Regions from separate parts of the Actinacidiphila sp. bgisy145 genome, predicted to be linked through region 2. Evidence: riboswitches for the same ligand, from Rfam matches in the RefSeq annotation. Region 2 holds a riboswitch; the other holds the start of a gene.

Region 1 (8,856 bases), on a different contig from region 2:
CGATCGACGCCCGGTCGGGGATGACGATGGGGCGGGTGACGCCGTCGCGCTTGACGGCCTCGGCCAGCAGGCGGTTCGCCTCGCCGGGGAGGTTGTCGCCGGGCGTGAGGTAGCCCTCCGGCCAGGCCCGGTCCGGCACCAGGGCCGCGCGGCGCAGCCGGACCCGCCCGGCCGGCTGCTCGGTGACGGCCTCGCCGGTCCACACCGCGTAGTCCAGGTCGATCGCGGCGACGTCGGCCCAGGCCAGCAGGGACTGGGCCAGGGACTGCGCGGTGTCGCCGATGTCCAGGGAGGTGCCGATGGCGGTCTCGGCGGCGTACAGGTGCAGCCGCTTGGCCATCGCGATCAGGGAGACGGTCAGGCCCTCCTGGGGCGGCGCGGCGGGCAGGATGCTCATCGAGACGACCAGCTCGGTGCCGTCGTCCCGCAGCAGCCGCTGGACCCGGGCGACGTGCGGCTCCTTCGTCTCGGCGACCTGCCGCAGCCGGCGGGTGACGGTCGGGATGTCCCCGGGCGGCAGCAGGTCGGCGAAGGGCCGGCCCGCGGCGACGCTCAGCCCCGCGAACGCGGGCGCCTCCAGGTTGCGGCGGGTGATGTTCAGCTCGCGGTCGAGGTCGACGGAGCCGAGGATCTGCTCCTGGCTCTCGGGGTGGTGTCCGGTGCCGCCGCCCGGCACGGCGGCCTCCTGCGCCCGGGCAGCGCCGGCCGCCGGCCCGGTGCCGCCGTGCGGGCCGTAGTTTCCCAGCGCGCGACTGACCTGGTCGGACGGCAACGAAGACGAGGGGGATGGTGTCGAGTCCATACGCTCTCTCAGCTCGCTGGCCGGCCCCGGTGCGTGGCCGGAGGCATGCCCGGTTTCTGCGTGCGAAGAAGCCCCGAGATCCCCTACCGCACACCCATTGAATAACACTCGACGCCGCCGCGCTCGCACGGTCGGCCACGCCTCGAACACACCCGGGCACCCTGCGTTCCCCGGCCCCGTGAATCCCCCGCCACTGCGCTCTGCCGCGGGCCCGAATTCCCGCGGTGCCCTGACCCGGGCGGGCGGAACAGGGGCGGGACGAGGCACGCGCGGGGGTACGGCTGGGCGGCGGGTTGGGGGGGCACGCCGGTGGGGGCGGCGTCGACCCGGGCGGGGTCTACGTCTACAGTGCTGTAGTCATTCGGGTTTCACGCACGTGCGGCCCGGGGCGGCAACGGACCAAGGATGCGGGGCCGAGGCAGGATGTCCTCAGCGTTCACCACGCGCGCCTTCGCCCACCGACGGCTGCGGACGCTCGCGCCGCACGGCGGCGGGGCCCTCGCGGCGGCCGGGGCGTTCACGCTGTGCGCGGCGCTCTTCACGCTCCTGGTGTGGGCGCTCGGCGCGCGCGGCGGCGCACCGCTCGGGCCGGACCGCGCCGTGCACCAGTGGGCCGTCGCCCACCGCTCCGCGGACGTGGTCGCCGCCTCGCGCCTGCTGGACACGACAGGGGCCGGCCCGCTGCCCTACGTCGCGGCGGCGCTGGCCGGGTGGACCGGGTGCGCGCAGCGGACGGCGTCGCGGCGGGAGGTGTCGGCGGCGCTGTGCGGGGTGGCGATCCTGCTGACCGGGCAGGCGCTGCGGCTGGCGGTCGTCTTCGCCCTGGACCGGCCGCGCCCGCCGGTGGCGGACTGGGCGGTGCTCGGCACCGACTGGGCGTTCCCGTCCGGCCACGCCACCACGGCCGCGCTGACCGCGGGGCTGCTGGCCTGGGCGGCGCTGCGCAGTGACGCGCCGCGCGGCGCCGTACGGCTGGACGTGCTGAGCTGCGGCTGCTGGGTGGCGGCGATCAGCGCCACCCGGATCTACCTGGGGGTGCAGTGGCCCACCGACGAGCTGGGCGGCTGGCTGCTCGGTGCGGCGTGGCTGGCCCTGACTCTGCCACTGCTGTCGGCGCTCGCCGGCCGTCCGGCGGCGGCGCGGACCGCTCCGCCCCCGGGCGGGATGCGGCACTGACCGGAGGCGGCGGGAGGGCGGCGCCCCGGAGCCGCTTGCGGGACCTGCCGCGGCTCCGGGATGCCCGCGTGCTTCGGGGCCGTCAGCCCTTGGCGCCCTTGGGCACCGCGTTCATCACGTCGCTGCCGCTGCGCAGCACGTCCTTGCAGTAGGAGACGTAGCCGGTGTTGTCGACGTACTTCGCCGAGACCCAGTTGGAGTTGTCCCGCAGCAGGTACCAGATGTCGTTGCCCTCGATGTTCTGGGCGCGGACCTTGCAGCGCAGGCCGACCTGCTGGCGGTAGGCGAGCGAGCCCTTCACGGAGGAGTCCGTGCTGGGGAACTGGCGCTGGACGACGCCGTTGCCGGCGACGACCGTGCCGTAGGGCTGGGCCGGGGCGGCCGGGGCCGCCTGGGCGGCGGTGGCGCCCAGCAGGGTGGTGCCGAGCGCCGCGGCGGCGGCCAGCGCGCCCGCGGCGGTGACGATGCGGCCTCGGAGGGTAGGAAGAGCAGCGGATGTCGCCAAGGGACTTCTCCTGTTCCTGGGGTGCGGTGAGACGCATGGGGCACCGCAGAAGCTACGCCGCACGCTCCGGGGACAAGGTGGGGAAATCGCCGCGTTCAGCCGAACGTGCGAGCCGCGCTCACCCGTCTGCGGACCCGTCCCCGGCCACCCGGCCGACCGGTCCGGGGTCGGTGCCAGGTCCGGTGCCGCCGCCGGGGCCGCCGCCAGGTACGGGCCCGGCCAGCCAGGGATCGGCGTCGAGCACGTGGTGGAACAGCGCGCGGGCCTCGTCCGCGGACAGATCGTGGTTGCCGCGCACCGCCTCGTCGAGCCAGACCCGGAAGGCGGCGACCGCGCGCGCCACCAGCAGGCGGGTGTGCAGGCCGGGCTCCGCGGCGCCGCCGTGCCGGTTGCGCACCTGCCGGGCGAACCGCTGCTCCTGCTGCGGCAGATGCCAGAACGCGTCGAACCGCCGGTCGGCGGAGCTGGTGATGATCCGCCGGTACAGGCCGAGTTGCCGCCGGTGGGCCAGCGCGTAGTCCGCGAGGTCCAGCATCGCCGAGCGGACCGCCTCGCGTTCGCCGGACCCGGCGGGTGTGGCGGCGAGCGACTGGTCGAGCCGCGCCGTCATCTCCTGGAGCGGCACGTTCAGCAGCTCCTCCTTGGAGGCGAAGTAGCGGAAGAAGGTGCGCCGCCCGATGTCGGCGGCCTCGCAGATGGCGGCCACGGTCACGTCGTCGTATCCGTGCTCGCCGAAGAGCCGGAAGGCGACCTCGATCGTCGCCGCGCGGTTGTCCGCGCGCTTGCGTTCGCGCATCCCGTCGATGTGCGCCTCCTCGGTGTACGGCCGTACGTCAACGATCCGATTGAATCCTATGCACGTTCGTGGCACCGTATGCCACATGGCACCGTGTGCCACGAAATCCGCGCGGGCCGCCGGACGGCCGCGCAGGCCAGGGCATGTCCAGAGCGAGGAGCAACCGTGGTGAAGAACTCGGAGCACGCCCCCGAGGCGTCGGAGGCGGCCGCCGACGGCGACGGCCGGGCCGGCTCGGGGCCCGGCTGGCAACCGGCCGAGATCGCCGCGCTCGCGGTGGTCTCGCTCGCCGGGCTGCTCGCCTCGCTCACCCAGTCGCTGCTGATCCCGGTGCTGCCGAAGATCACCACCGACCTGCACAGCTCCACCGGCGACGTGCAGTGGCTGCTGACGTCCACGCTGCTGGTCGCGTCCGTCGCGGTGCCGGTGGCCGGCCGGCTCGGCGACCTGTACGGCAAGAAGGTCACGCTGATCGCGGCGGCGGCCGCGCTCTGCGTCGGCTCGCTGGTCTCCGCGCTGAGCGACGGCCTGGTGCCGATGATCGTCGGCCGCGCGATCGTCGGCGTCTCGATGGCCGTGATCCCGCTGGGCATCAGCCTGTTGAGCTCGATCCTGCCGCGCGAGCGGGCATCGGCGGGGATCGCCCTGGTCAGCGCGATGCTCGGGATCGGCGGCGCGCTCGGGGTGCCGATGGCCGCGTGGATCGGCGAGCACGCCGACTACCACCTGCTCTTCTGGATCTGCGCGGCCGGCGGCGCGCTGTCGGTGCTCGGCACCTGGCTGCTGCTCAGCGAGCCGCCCGGGCGCTCCACCGGCCGGCTCGACCTGCCGGGCACCGTGGTGCTCGCCGGCGGCCTGGTCTGCCTGCTGCTGCCGCTGAGCCAGGCGTCCAGTTGGGGCTGGTCGTCGCCGACCACGATCGGCCTGCTGGTCGCCGCGGCGGTGCTGCTGGCCGGGTTCGTGGTCTGGGAGCGCCGCGCGGCCTCGCCGCTGGTCGACGTCCGGGTCAACGCCGCGCCCGCGCTGCTGCTGACGAACGTCGCGTCCGTCTGCGTCGGCTTCGCGCTGTTCGCCACGCTCATCGGCACCGCCTCCTACGTGGAGGCGCCGCGCGTGACCGGCTACGGCTTCGGCTCGTCCGTGGTGGTGGGCGGCCTGTGCCTGCTGCCCAGCGGCGTGGCGATGCTCATCCTGTCGCCGGCCTCGGCGGCGATCACCAACGCGGTCGGGCCGAAGATCACCCTGGCCATCGGCGCGACCATCGTGGCGGCCGGCTTCGTGGTGCGGATCGCGCTCACCGGCCACCTGTGGGAGATCATCCTCGGCACCAGCATCGCCGGGGCCGGCACCGGCATCGCGTACGCGGCCATGCCCGCGCTGATCAACCTCGCCGCGCCGCGCTCGGCCCTCGCGGCCGCCAACGGCCTCAACTCGCTCTTCCGCTCCGTCGGCAGCTCGCTGGCCAGCGCGGTCGGCGGCACCCTGTTCGCCTCGCAGGTGATCGTGCTGGGCGGCCAGGCCATACCCTCCCTGCACGCCTACCGGCTGCTCTTCGGGATCTGCGCGGGCGCGGCCCTGCTCGGCGCCCTGATCGCGCTGACGGTGCCCACCTCGCCGCAGGAGGAGGAAGCCGCGCAGGCGGAACCGGTACCGGCCTGACGCTCCCCGCCTGATGCTCCCCCGGCCGGGTGGAACACCCCGGCCGGGGCCGCCGGGACGGGAAAAGGGGCGGCCCGGCGGCGCCCGCGCGATCTATGCTGGCGGGTGCAGCTGGTTCGCCCCTGCCCGCCAGGCAGGCGCGTCGCAAGAGGGAACCCGGTGGGAATCCGGGACTGCCCCGCAGCGGTGAGTGGGAACGACCGCCGTCAGACGCACTGGGTCCGCCTCGGACCTGGGAAGCGACGGCCAGTAGGTGTCTGCCCCCGGCAGGCGTGCCCGCGAGTCCGAAGACCTGCCCGTTGCCCGTACGCGACCACTCGCGTGCGGAAGTCCCGGTGACCTCGTGGGCGGGTCGGCGTACATGGGCAGGCAGGTGGACGAGCGCGCGCCGTCGTCGGTGCGCCGGGTCCGTACCGGTCCGGTGTGCCGCCTTCGCACCCTCGTCCCGTCGCCGGGATGCCAGGGAGACATCTCGCGAAGGAGAGTTCCGTGTCAGCGAAGTCCGCAGCCGCGGCAGCACGGGCCACCGTGTACGGCTACCCCCGCCAGGGACAGCACCGGGAACTGAAGAAGGCCGTCGAGGGCTACTGGAAGGGCCAAGTCGGCGCCGACGCCCTCCGGCAGACCGCCGCCGGCCTGCGCCGCGCCAACTGGCGGCAGCTCGCCGGGGCCGGCCTCCACGAACTGCCCACCGGCGACTTCTCGTACTACGACCACGTGCTCGACACCAGCGTCATGGTCGGCGCCGTGCCCGAGCGGCACCGCGCGGCCGTCGCCGCCGACCGGCTCGACGGCTACTTCGCGATGGCCCGCGGCACCCAGGACACGGCGCCGCTGGAGATGACGAAGTGGTTCGACACCAACTACCACTACCTGGTGCCCGAGTTGGGTCCGGACACCGTCTTCCGCGCGGACTCCTCCCAGCAGGTCGGCGAGCTGCGCGAGGCCCTCGCGCTCGGGTACGACGCGCGGCCGGTGCTCGTCGGCCCCGTGACCTACCTGCTGCTCGCCAAGGCCGCGCCCGGCGCGCCGGCCGGGTTCGAGCCGCTGTCCCTGCTGGACCGGCTGCTGCCGGTGTACGCGGAGGTGCTCGCCGACCTGCGGGCCGCCGGCGCGGCGTGGGCGCAGCTCGACGAGCCCGCCCTCGTACAGGACCGCACGCCGGCCGAACTGGCCGCGGCCGACCGCGCCTACCGCGCGCTGGGCGGCGCCGCCGACCGGCCGAAGCTGCTCGTCGCGTCCTACTTCGACCGGCTCGGCGAGGCACTGCCGGTGCTGGCCGCGGCCCCCGTCGAGGGCCTGGCACTGGACTTCACCGGCCCGGCCGCCGCCAACCTCGACCACCTCGCCGCCGTCGGCGGGCTGCCCGGCAAGCGCCTGGTCGCCGGTGTCGTCGACGGCCGCAACATCTGGATCAACGACCTCCAACGGTCGCTGTCCACGCTCGGCACCCTCCTCGGCCTCGCCGACCGCGTCGACGTCGCCGCCTCCTGCTCGCTGCTGCACGTGCCGCTGGACACCGCGCCCGAACGGGACATCGACCCGCAGGTGCGGCGCTGGCTGGCCTTCGCGCGGCAGAAGGCCGCCGAGGTCGCCACGCTCGCCAGGGGCCTGGCCGAGGGCACCGGCAGCATCGCGGGCGAACTCGCCGCCTGCCGCGCCGCCCTCGCCTCCCGCGCGGCCTCCCCGATCACCCGCGACCCCGCCGTACGCGCCCGGGTCGCGGCGGTCACCGACGCCGACGCCCACCGCGCCCAGCCGTACCCGGAGCGGGCCGCCGCCCAGCGGGCCCGCCTCGGGCTGCCGCTGCTGCCCACCACCACCATCGGCTCCTTCCCGCAGACCGCCGAGCTGCGCACCGCCCGCGCCGACCTGCGCGCCGGGCGGATCGACCCGGCCGGCTACGAGGAGCGGATCAGGGCCGAGATCGGCGAGGTGATCTCCTTCCAGGAGCGGACGGGCCTGGACGTGCTGGTGCACGGCGAGCCCGAGCGCAACGACATGGTCCAGTACTTCGCCGAGCAGCTCACCGGCTACCTCGCCACGCGGCACGGCTGGGTCCAGTCCTACGGCACCCGGTACGTGCGCCCGCCGATCCTGGCCGGGGACATCTCCCGGCCCGGGCCGATGACCGTGCGCTGGACCTCCTACGCGCAGTCGCTGACCTCACGCCCGGTCAAGGGCATGCTCACCGGCCCGGTCACCATGCTCGCCTGGTCCTTCGTCCGCGACGACCAGCCGCCCGGCGACACCGCCCGGCAGGTCGCCCTCGCACTGCGCGACGAGGTGGCCGACCTGGAGGCGGCCGGGACGGCGGTGATCCAGGTCGACGAGCCGGCGCTGCGCGAGACGCTGCCGCTGCGCGCGGCCGACCGCCCCGCCTACCTGGCCTGGGCGACCACGGCCTTCCGGCTCACCACCGCGGCGGCCGGTCCGGCCACCCAGATCCACACCCACATGTGCTACGCCGAGTTCGGGGACATCGTGCAGGCCATCGAGGACCTCGACGCCGACGTCATCAGCCTGGAGGCCGCCCGCTCCCACATGCAGGTCGCCACCGAACTCGCCGGCCGCGGCTACCCGCGGGAGGCCGGTCCGGGCGTCTACGACATCCACTCGCCGCGCGTACCGGACGCGCAGGAGGCGGCGGCCCTGCTGCGCAAGGGACTTGAGGCCATCCCGGCCGAGCGGCTGTGGGTCAACCCGGACTGCGGCCTGAAGACCCGCGGCTGGCCCGAGACCCGGGCGTCCCTGGCCCACCTGGTGGCAGCCGCCCGCACGGTCCGGGCGGAGCTGGCCGCGAACTGACCCGGCCCGGCCGCGGGTCGGGGGGCGAGGGCCCGCCGGTCCGCGGCCGGGCGCCGGGTCACGGCCGGGTGCGGCGCAGCAGGTAGGTGTCCATGATCCAGCCGTGCCGGGCGCGGGCCTGCGCCCGGACCTCCCGGATGCGGTCGGCGACGTCGGCGAGCGGGCCGGCGACCAGGATCTCGTCCGGGGTGCCGAGGTAGGCGCCCCAGTAGATCCAGACGCCGTCGCCCTCGACCTGGGTGAAGGACTCGTGGGCGTCGAGCATCACGACCACGTCGCTGTCCACGCCGCCCTCCTGTCCGGGGAAGATCTCCGGGAGGCGGCGCGCGGGGGTGATGTGGACGGGCCGGCCGACCTGGTTCAGGCCGATCCGGTGCCGGGCGGCCAGCGCGGAGACGCTGCTGATGCCGGGCACCACCTCGACGTCGAAGGCGACGGTGCCGCGGGCGGCGATCTCGTCGAGCATGCCGAGCGTGCCGTCGTAGAGCGCCGGGTCGCCCCAGACGAGGAAGGCGCCCGCCTGGCCGGGCGCCAACTCGTCGCGGATCAGCTGCTCGCAGGCGTCCGCGCGCTTGCTCCGCCAGTCGTGCACGGCGGCGGTGTACGCGCCGCGCCCGGCGGCCGCCCGGTCGCGCGGCGGGTCTTCCGTCTCCACGATCCGGTGCGGCCGGTCGGAGTGCTCCTCGATCACGGCCCGCCGGAAGTCCGTCAGGGACGCCTTGACCGGCCCCTTCCCGATCAGGAAGAAGACGTCGGCGCGGCGGATGGCGCGCACCGCGCCGAGCGTCAGGTGGTCGGGGTCGCCGGCTCCGATGCCGATGACGAGGAGGTGGCGCTGCTCCGTGCTCATCTGCGGGCTTTCCAGGTGGTCGGTGGAGAAACCGCTGGTCCGCGGCAACCGCGCGCCCGCCGGGGGCGCGCTGCACGAAGCGTACGCTGCGCCGCGCCACGCCCGTCAGCGGGCCGTGGCGTCCCAGGCCGTGCCGGACACATCGCGCCTGCCCGGCGGGGCCCGGCACGCACGCTCCCCCCTGCCTCCGGCGGGAGGCGCCCCCAGCGTTGCCGGTCGTCGGCGCGGCCCGCCGCGCTCTGTTCCCCAGCGCTTCGCCT
Region 2 (8,856 bases):
GAGCAGGAGGCCGCCGACCGCGGGGCGGGCCCACTCCGGGCCGCGCCAGGCCCAGTCGCAGGCGTCCTCCACCCGGTACAGGACCCGGGTGAAGGCGACGCCGACGGCGCCGGCCAGTACGCCGAGCAGGGCGAAGAGCAGGTACTGCGAGAGGTGGGTCACGGTGAAGGCGGGCAGGTGCAGGAACGGCTCGTCGCCGAACGCGGCGCGGCCGATGACGCTCGCGGTGACCGAGGCCAGGACGACCATGCCGAACGACTCGGCGGTGAAGTCCCGCAGGATCAGCTCCATCGCGAAGAACACCCCGGCCAGCGGTGCGTTGAAGGTGGCCGCGATGCCGCCGGCCGCGCCGCAGGCGACCAGCACCCGCATCCGGTCCTCGGCGACCCGCACCGCGCGGCCGAGCGTGGAGCCCAGCGCGGAGCCGATCTGCACGATCGGGCCCTCGCGGCCGACCGAGCCGCCGCCGCCCATGCACAGCGCGGACGCCAGCGACTTCACCACGGCGACCTGCGGCGCGATCCGCCCGCCGCGGCGCGCGACGGCGTACATCACCTCGGGGACGCCGTGGCCGCGGGCCTCGCGGGCGAAGCGCTGCACCAGCGGGCCGTAGACCAGGCCGGCCAGCACCGGGGCGAGCAGCACGAACCAGTGCCCGAGCCAGGGCACGTGCGGATTGGCGGCGCGGCCGGCGGCGGAGTAGTCCGTGTGGCCGGACAGCGCGCGGGTGAAGGTCCCGATCAGCCAGCGGAACGCGATCGCGCCCGCGCCCGCCCCGCACCCGACCGCCAGGGCCAGCACCAGCAGCCCGCCCTTCGCCTCCCGCAGCGCCGTCAGCAGGGCGGCCGGACCGCGGCCGACGCGGACAGCGCCCGCGGTGGCGGCCAGAGCGGCGTCCAGAGCGGCGTCCGCGGTGGCGGGGGTGGCGGGGGAGGCGGGGCGCTCGGGCGGGAAGTCGGCAGGCGTCAGCACGTTTGCATGATGCAACAAAAACCTTGCGCTGTGCAAACTTAGCACCCGGCAAAGTCCGGTGGGTGGGACGGCGGGCCGGCGCGGTGCCGGGGCAGGCGGTGCTCCGCCTCGGGGCGGCCGCCGGCGAGGTGGGCGGCCACGATCGCCGCGGCCGCCGCCGGGTCCACCCGGCCGTACCAGACGTCGTCGGGCTGCACGCTGACCACCGGTGCCTGGTTGCAGGGGAACTGGCAGCCGGTCTGCGTCACCAGCACGTCGTCGTCGCCGAGCCCGTGCGCGCCGAGCCCCCCGACCAGGGCGCGCAGGGTCGCGTCCGCGCCCTTCGCGGTGCAGCGCGGGCCGCGGCACACCAGGACCTGGTGGCGGTGTCCGGGCACCTCCGCCCAGGCGGCCGAGGTCAGGCCGGGCTCCTCGCCGGTGACCGGCCGCGCGGTGGCCGCGGCCGCGGCGACCTCCGCCAGGTCCCCGGCGAGCTTCGCGCCCACCCGCACCTCCGGGCGCGGGCCGCCGTGCTCCCGCCACCAGTACGCGGCGACCCGGCGCAGCCAGGACGGCCCCGGCCCGCCGCCGCCCAGCCGGACCCCGACGAGGACGACGGGGGCGCCGCCGGTGCCGGTGCCCTCTTCCGTGGTCCGCGCGTCCGCCAGCCGGGCCAACTCGGCCGTGAGCGACGGCTCGCCCTGCTGGAGGAAGGCGATCGTGGCGCCGGAGCGCCGGGCCAGGGCCAGCAGTTCGGCCCGGCGGCCCGCCTCCACCGCCGACATGCCGACCAGCACCAGGCTCATGACGCGTCCGCCCCGCGCAGTACGCCGTTCCACCGCACATGCGGGCGGTCGTGCACCGGATGGCGCGCCACGGTCACGTCCACCCCGTACACGCGCCCGACCAGTTCCGCGGTGAGCACCTGCTCCACCGGGCCGTGCGCGACCAGCCGGCCGCCGTGCAGGACGGCGATGTCCGCGCAGTAGGCGGCCGCGAGTTCGAGGTCGTGCAGCGCGGCCACCGCGGTGACGCCCAGAGCGCGGACCGTCTCCATGAACGCCAACTGGTGCCGCAGGTCCAGGTGGTTGGCCGGCTCGTCCAGCAGGAGCACACCGGGCTCCTGCGCCAGCGCCCGGGCGAGCTGGACCCGCTGGCGCTCGCCCCCGGACAGCGACGACCAGCTCCGGTCGAGCAGGGCGCCGACATCGGCGGCGGCCACTGCCCCGGCCAGTACGGCCTGCTCCCGCGCCGCCGCGGCCGAGCCCGGCGGCACCGGCCACCGGCCGCGGTGCGGGGTCCGGCCCAGCTCGATCACTTGACGGGACGTCAGGGGCAGGCCGGTGTCCGCCTGCTGCTCCATGAACGCCACCCGCCGCGCCCTGCGCCGGGCCGGCAGCGCGTACAGGTCCTGCCCGTCCAGCTCGACCCGCCCCCGGCCGGGCCGCCCCAGCCCGGCCAGGACCCGCAGCAGCGTGGTCTTCCCGGCGCCGTTCGGCCCGAGCAGGCCGGTCAGCCGGCCGGGGGCGAAGTCGAGCGCGACGTCCTCCAGCAGCACGGCGTCCCCGACCCGCACCCCGACCCCGGCGCACCCCAGCACCACCGGCTCCCGGGCGCTCACGCCCGGCCCCGCACGGCGGGTCCGGCGAGGTGGTGGCGCGGGGCGAACGGCGGCCGCCCTCCGCCCGTGGCGGATACCTGCCCGGGGTGGGGCTGTTGCCTGGCGGTCATGTGCGGGCTCGCGTGGTGGTTCGGGTGGGGGAGGGGGCGCCGGGCCGCGGTCATGGGCGGGCTCCCGCGGGGGCCGCGGTGCGGGTGCGGCGGCGGAGGAGGGCGGCGAAGAAGGGGGCGCCCAGCCCCGCGGTGATCACGCCGACCGGGATCTCCTGGTCGGGCAGGACGGACCGGGCGAGCAGGTCGCTGCCGACCAGGAGGGCCGCGCCGAGCAGCGCGGAGGCCGGCAGCAGGACCGCGTGCCCCGGGCCGCACAGCAGGCGGACGACGTGCGGGACCACGAGCCCGACGAAGCCGATGACGCCGGTCTCGGTCACCAGGCAGGCCGTCACCAGGGCGCAGGTGCCGACCAGGAGCCACCGCAGCCGTTCCACCGGAACGCCGAAGGAGCGTGCCGCGGTCTCGCCGAAGGCGAAGGCGTCCAGGTCCCGGGCCGCGGCGAGCGCCACCGCCGTCCCGGTGACGGCGACCGCCGCGAGGAACAGCGCCGTGTGCCACCGCACCCCGGCCACCGAGCCGAGCGTCCACTCCATGACACCGCGGGCGGCGTCCCGGTCGCCCAGGACGAGCACCACGAACGAGGTGAACGCCGCGCACATCTGCCCCACCGCGACCCCGGCGAGGACCGTGCGGGTCCCGGAAAGCGACCAGGACCCCGCACCGGCCAGCGCCATGACGAGCGCCGCCGCGAGCAGCGCCCCCGCGAACGCGGCGACCGGCAGCGCACCGGCGGCCGCCGCGCCGGACGCGCCGACGCCGAGCACCAGTACGGTGACCGCGCCGACGGCGGCGCCGTCGGAGATGCCCAGCAGGTAGGGGTCGGCGAGGTCGTTGCCGGTGAGCGTCTGGAGCACCGCGCCGCACACCGCGAGCCCGGCGCCGGTGGCCGCCGCACCCACCACCCGCGGCAGCCGCAGCTGCCAGACGATCTGGTCGTCCAGCAGCGTCACATGGTGGTCGCCCAGGCCCAGCCGCCGCAGCAGGACGTCGGCCACCACCCGCGGCGGCTCGTGCACCGACCCGATCGCGAGGCCGAGCAGGCACACCGCCAGCAGCGCCACCGCGGCCGCGGCCAGCACCGCAGCCGAGCGGGCCGCTGTACGGTCGCGGGCGCGGTCGGGCGTACGCGTACGCGTACGGTCCGCGGCCGTCACGACGCGGCGGGCAGCGCGGCCAGACCGGCCGCGACCCGGGCCGCGCCGTCCGCCAGGAGCACGCCGGGCGTCGACTCCGAGAACGGCACGACGACGAACGCGCGCCGGCGCACCGCGGTGAGCCGGCTCAGCACGGGGTCGTGCTCCAGATAGGAGATCTTGGCCGCGGCGCTGTCCCAGCTCGCGTCCGCGAGCACGATGGCGTCCGGGTCGGCGGCGGCCACCTGCTCCCAGCTCACGTTCTGCCAGCCGCCTTTCAGGGTGCCGAACACGTTGTGCGCGCCGACGGCGTCCAGGACGGTCTGCGGTCCGCCGTGGCCGGCCCCGACGTAGGGGGACTTGGTGCCGGAGTCGTACCAGAGCACGTCCAGGCCCTTGCCCGCGCCCTGGGCGGCCAGTGCGGCCAGCGCCGTCTTCTGCTGCCGCTCGATCGCGGCCGCCCGCTGCGGCACCCCGAAGACCGCGGCGATGTCGGCGAGTTCGCCCCACACCGCCTCGAACGACGCGGCGGGCACCTGCTTCGCGTCCGCGCAGCCGAAGGGCGACAGATAGGAGCCGATGTGCTCGGCGGCCAGCTCGGCGCGGGTGCCGGCGACCTTGCCGGTGAAGGCGCTGGTGTAGGAGGCGTAGAGGAAGTCGGGGCGCGCGGCGAGGAGCTTCTCCTTGGACGGGTACTCCTTGCTGAGCACCGGCACGGAGTCGTAGGCGGCCTTCCACTTCGCGGGGATCGTGTCGTCGAGGTAGGCGGTGCCGGCCATCCGCGACTGGAGGCCCAGCGCGAGGGCGACCTCGGTGGCGCCCTCGTTGAGGGTGACCAGCCGCTTCGGGGGCGCGGCGACGGTGGTGGCCACGCCGCAACTGCGCACGCTGACCGGGGCGGTGCTGCTGCGCGCGGCGGCGGAGGACGTCGGGCCGCTCGCGGCGGGCGCCCCCGTGCAGGCGGCCAGGCACCCGGTGGCCAGCAGGGCCGCGGCGGCGGCCGGCAGCCGTAGCGGGCGGGTGCGGGCCCGGGCGCCGGGGCGTATGAGACGGCTGATATGGCGGAACGGGCGCAGGGCGCTGCTCGGCACGTGTACTCCAAACCCTCGTGGAAGATGTCGCGCCGTGGCCGGTCTCCTGGCTTTCGCGTCGACGCTCCACGGCCGGCCTTCCCAGGCGTCCGTTGCCGGTCCGCCCAGTGGCCCCGACCGTCGTGGGGACGGTCGGCGCAGGGCCGCGGAACTCCGCGACTACAGTGGCGAGGGCCGCACCGGCTTCCGACCGGTTTCCCGTGCACCACGGCACGCGCACGCTACCAAACGCGCCGCCCCGCCCGGCCGGCCGGATCACAGGGCGCGGAGGGCCCGCACCGCCGCGGGGGTAGGGCCCGGTGCCAACGGCCGCGGCCCCGCCCGGAGTTGACGGGAAGGGCCGCGCGAGGGGAGTGCGGAGCGGGGGTCAGGACGGGCGGTCGGTGCCGTAGCCGTGCAGGAAGGCGTCGACGGCGCGGGTGACGCAGTCGCGGATCTCGGCCGCGCCCAGCGGCGGGCTGCCGTGCGGGCGGATGGTGATCTCCGAGGTCACCAGGGCGATGAAGTGCACGGTGGCGCGGGCGGGTTCGGGGATGCGCAGCAGCCCGGCGCCGGCGAGCTGCTCCAGCCGCCGGGCGACCTCCCGCTGGACGCGCTGCGGCCCGGCCTGCTGCCAGGCGTCGATCACGGCGGCGGGGAAGTGCTGCACCTCGGCCTTGATCTGCCGGATCATCGCGAAGTGCTCGGGGAACTGGGTGCGCTGGCCGACGAAGGCGCGGCCGAGCGCGAGCAGGTCGGCGCGCGGGTCGGTGCCGGTCACCTGCTTCTCGACGGTGGCGACGAACGCGTCCGCGACCTGCCCGGCGCTGTCGTGGACCACGTCGGAGAAGAGCTGGTCCTTGCCCTCGAAGTGGTTGTAGATGGTGCGCGTGGACACGCCGGCCTCGGCGGCGATCGCCTCGATGCTGGTGCGGCTGTAGCCCTCGCGGCCGAAGACGGTCCGGGCGCCCTGGGTGATGGCGTCGCGCTTGCCGGCCCGTCCGCCGGTACGGGCGGGGCCGGGGCGCTCCGGTGCCGCCTTGCGGGCGGGGGCCGTCGGTGGGGTACTCAGGGGAAGCCTCCGATACGGGTCGTCGTCCGTTGCCCAATTTACCATGCACGTTGTACTTTACTTTGAGGGCTTTCCGTCAACCCGCCAGAGGACCGTGCACATGGATATCGGGACCATCACTTTCGGCACCCTACTCAGCGACCCCTTCACCGGGCACCGCGTCTCCCAGGCCGAGCGCCTCGACGAGGTGGTCCGCAGCGCGGTGCTCGCCGAGCGGCTCGGCTTCTCCTGGTTCACCGTGGGGGAGCACCACTTCGGGGAGCGCGACGTCATATCGGCGCCCCCGGTGGTGCTCGCGGCGATAGCCGCCCGCACCTCCACCATCACCCTGGCCACCGGCACCACGCTGGTCGCCAACCGCGACCCGGTGCTGGTCGCCGAGGACTACGCGACGCTCGACCAGCTCTCCGGCGGGCGGCTCCAGCTCATCGCGGGCGCGTCCTTCTTCCCCGACCCCTACAGCGTCTTCGCCCAGCCGCCGGAGAGCAAGGCCGACCGCAAGCGGGAGAACCTCGAACTCCTGCTGCGCCTGTGGTCCGAGGACGAGCCCGAGGTGACCTGGCAGGGCGCCTTCCGCCCGCCGCTGGACGCGGTGCGGGTGCAGCCGCGGCTGCACCAGGCGCGGCCGCCGGTGTGGGTCAGCGGCGGCTCCAAGCCGGACTCGGTGCACCTGGCGGTCGAGACCGGGCTGCCGATGGTCTTCGGCACCACCGCCCGCCCGCCGCAGACCCACGCCCCGATGTTCGCGCTCTACCGCGAGCTGTGGGCCAAGGCCGGCCGCCCGGCCGAGCAGGCGCGCACCGGCGCCGCCAGCCACGTCTTCGTCGCCGACACCACCGCGCAGGCCCGCGAGCAGTGGCGGGAGTACTACGCCAACTACTTCCGCGGCGCGAAGCTGCCGGTCGGCGCCCGACCGCTCGCCTTCGACTTCGACGACCTGGTGGGCCCCGGCTCGGCGATCTGCGGCAGCCCCGCCGAGGTGGTCGACAAGCTCGGCCGGCTCCACGACCTGTGGGGCCACGACCTGCACCTGCTGTCCGTCGACATCGGCGGCATCCCGCACGCCAAGGTCGCCCGCGCCATGGAGCTGGTGGCCTCCGACGTGGTCCCGCAGGTCGCGGGCCTCGGCGCGGACCGCCCCACCGGCGGCACCGTCGCCGCACGCCCGGCCGCTCCGGCTGCGTCGGTGGCCCAGGTCGGGGGCGCCGTATGAGCACCCCGGACGGCATACCCGCGCACATACCCGCGCGCACCGCCCCGCAGATACCGCCGGTCGTCCCGGCCGCCTGGGTCCGGGAGCGTACGGCGGCCACCCCGGACACCGCCTCGGACGGTACCCCGGGCCCTGCCTCGGACGGCGCCCTCGTACTCGCCGACGTCCGCTGGTACCTCGACGGCCGCTCCGGCCGCGACGCCTACCTCGCCGGGCACCTCCCCGGCGCCGTATGGGTGGACGTCGACACCGACCTGGCCGCGCCCGGCACCGCGGCCGGCGGCCGCCACCCGCTGCCCGCGGCCGAGGAGTTCGCCGCGCGGCTCGGCCGGCTCGGCATCGCCGACGACAGCGTGGTGGTCGCCTACGACGACCAGGGCGGTGGGTTCGCCGCGCGCCTGGTGTGGCTGCTGCGGCGCACCGGCCGCCGGGCCGCCCTGCTCGACGGCGGCCTGGCCGCGTGGGACGGCACCCTGGAGACCGGACCGGTGACGCGGGCGCCGGTGACCCGCGAGGTGACGCCGTGGCCGGCCCACCTGCTGCGCGACGCCGACGAGGCGGCCGCGGCCGGCCGCACGCCGACCGCCCTGCTCCTGGACTCCCGCGCCGCCGCCCGCTACTCGGGCGCCGACGCCCACGCCGGGGAGACCCGCACCGGGCACCTGCCCGGCGCGCTCAGCGCCCCCTGGCAGGACAACCTCACCGCCGGCGGCCTCTTCCGCCCGCCCGCCGAACTGCGCGCCCGGTTCGCCGCACTCGGCCTGACCGCGGCCGAGGAGGTGGTGTTCCACTGCGGCTCGGGCGTCACCGCCTGCCACAACCTGCTCGCCGTGGAACTGGCCGGGCTGCCGGACGCCGCGCTCTTCGTCGGCTCCTGGTCGGCGTGGTCGGCCGACCCGGACCGCCCGGTGGTGCAAGGCACCCGGCCGTTCGCGGCCGACGGAACCGGAGCGCCCGCGACCGGGGCGCCCGCGACCGGGGAGGCCGCGCGATGAGCCCCGTCGAAGGAACGCAGCTCGGCTTCGGCCTCGTCTCCCACTACCGCGGCCCCGACCCCGACCTGCTGGTGGCCGAGGCACGCCACGCCGAACAGCTCGGCTACGACCTGTTCGCGCTCAGCGACCACCTGCACAGCGACCGCGCCACCTGGGAGCCGTGGACCGCGCTGTGCTTCCTGGCCGCCGCGACCGACCGGATCACCCTGGCCACCGACGTACTCGGACTGCCCTACCGCGCCCCCGCGGTCCTGGCGAAGATGGCCGAGTCCCTCGACCGGCTCTCCGGCGGGCGGCTGGTGCTGGGCCTGGGCAACGGCGGCTACGAGGCCGAGTTCGCCGCCTTCGGGCTGAGCACCCGCACACCGGGCGAGAAGGTCGCGGCCCTCGACGAGGCCGTGCAGATCATCCGCGCCCTGTGGCGGCAGCCCCGGACGACGTTCCGCGGCCGGCACTTCTCCGTCCAGGACGCCCGCATCGAACCGCGCCCCGCGCACCCCGTCCCGGTGTGGCTGGGCACCTACGGACCGCGGGCGCTGGCCGTCACCGGGCGCCTCGCGGACGGCTGGCTGCCGTCGCTGCAACGCCTCAGCCTGACCGAGGCGGTGGCGCTGCGGGACCGGGTGCGGGCCGCCGCCCGCGCGGCCGGACGCGACCCGGACAGCCTCACCTGCGCCTGCAACGTGCA

What was found. A riboswitch is a leader RNA that binds a small molecule or an ion and turns the genes downstream of it on or off. The one in region 2 is predicted to bind cobalamin.
Region 1: it holds a riboswitch for cobalamin, as region 2 does, so the genes downstream of both, metE (5-methyltetrahydropteroyltriglutamate--homocysteine S-methyltransferase) here and AC3ERT_RS33500 (ABC transporter substrate-binding protein) in region 2, are expected to answer to the same signal.

What each region holds. Positions count from the first base shown of each region.
Region 1 is NZ_JBYIRL010000015.1:151,111-159,966, reverse strand. Features, by position in the region: gene AC3ERT_RS16215 (SpoIIE family protein phosphatase) at 1-802, opposite strand, end outside; gene AC3ERT_RS16210 (phosphatase PAP2 family protein) at 1,226-1,978, shown strand; gene AC3ERT_RS16205 (SH3 domain-containing protein) at 2,061-2,483, opposite strand; gene AC3ERT_RS16200 (TetR family transcriptional regulator) at 2,602-3,279, opposite strand; gene AC3ERT_RS16195 (MFS transporter) at 3,445-4,938, shown strand; cobalamin riboswitch at 5,034-5,252, shown strand; gene metE (5-methyltetrahydropteroyltriglutamate--homocysteine S-methyltransferase) at 5,428-7,746, shown strand; gene cobF (precorrin-6A synthase (deacetylating)) at 7,805-8,596, opposite strand.
Region 2 is NZ_JBYIRL010000056.1:35,507-44,362, forward strand. Features, by position in the region: gene AC3ERT_RS33480 (chloride channel protein) at 1-804, opposite strand, end outside; gene AC3ERT_RS33485 ((2Fe-2S) ferredoxin domain-containing protein) at 1,011-1,757, opposite strand; gene AC3ERT_RS33490 (ABC transporter ATP-binding protein) at 1,754-2,572, opposite strand; gene AC3ERT_RS33495 (FecCD family ABC transporter permease) at 2,733-3,839, opposite strand; gene AC3ERT_RS33500 (ABC transporter substrate-binding protein) at 3,836-4,909, opposite strand; cobalamin riboswitch at 4,929-5,134, opposite strand; gene AC3ERT_RS33505 (TetR/AcrR family transcriptional regulator) at 5,277-6,005, opposite strand; gene AC3ERT_RS33510 (LLM class flavin-dependent oxidoreductase) at 6,061-7,173, shown strand; gene AC3ERT_RS33515 (sulfurtransferase) at 7,170-8,168, shown strand; gene AC3ERT_RS33520 (LLM class flavin-dependent oxidoreductase) at 8,165-8,856, shown strand, end outside.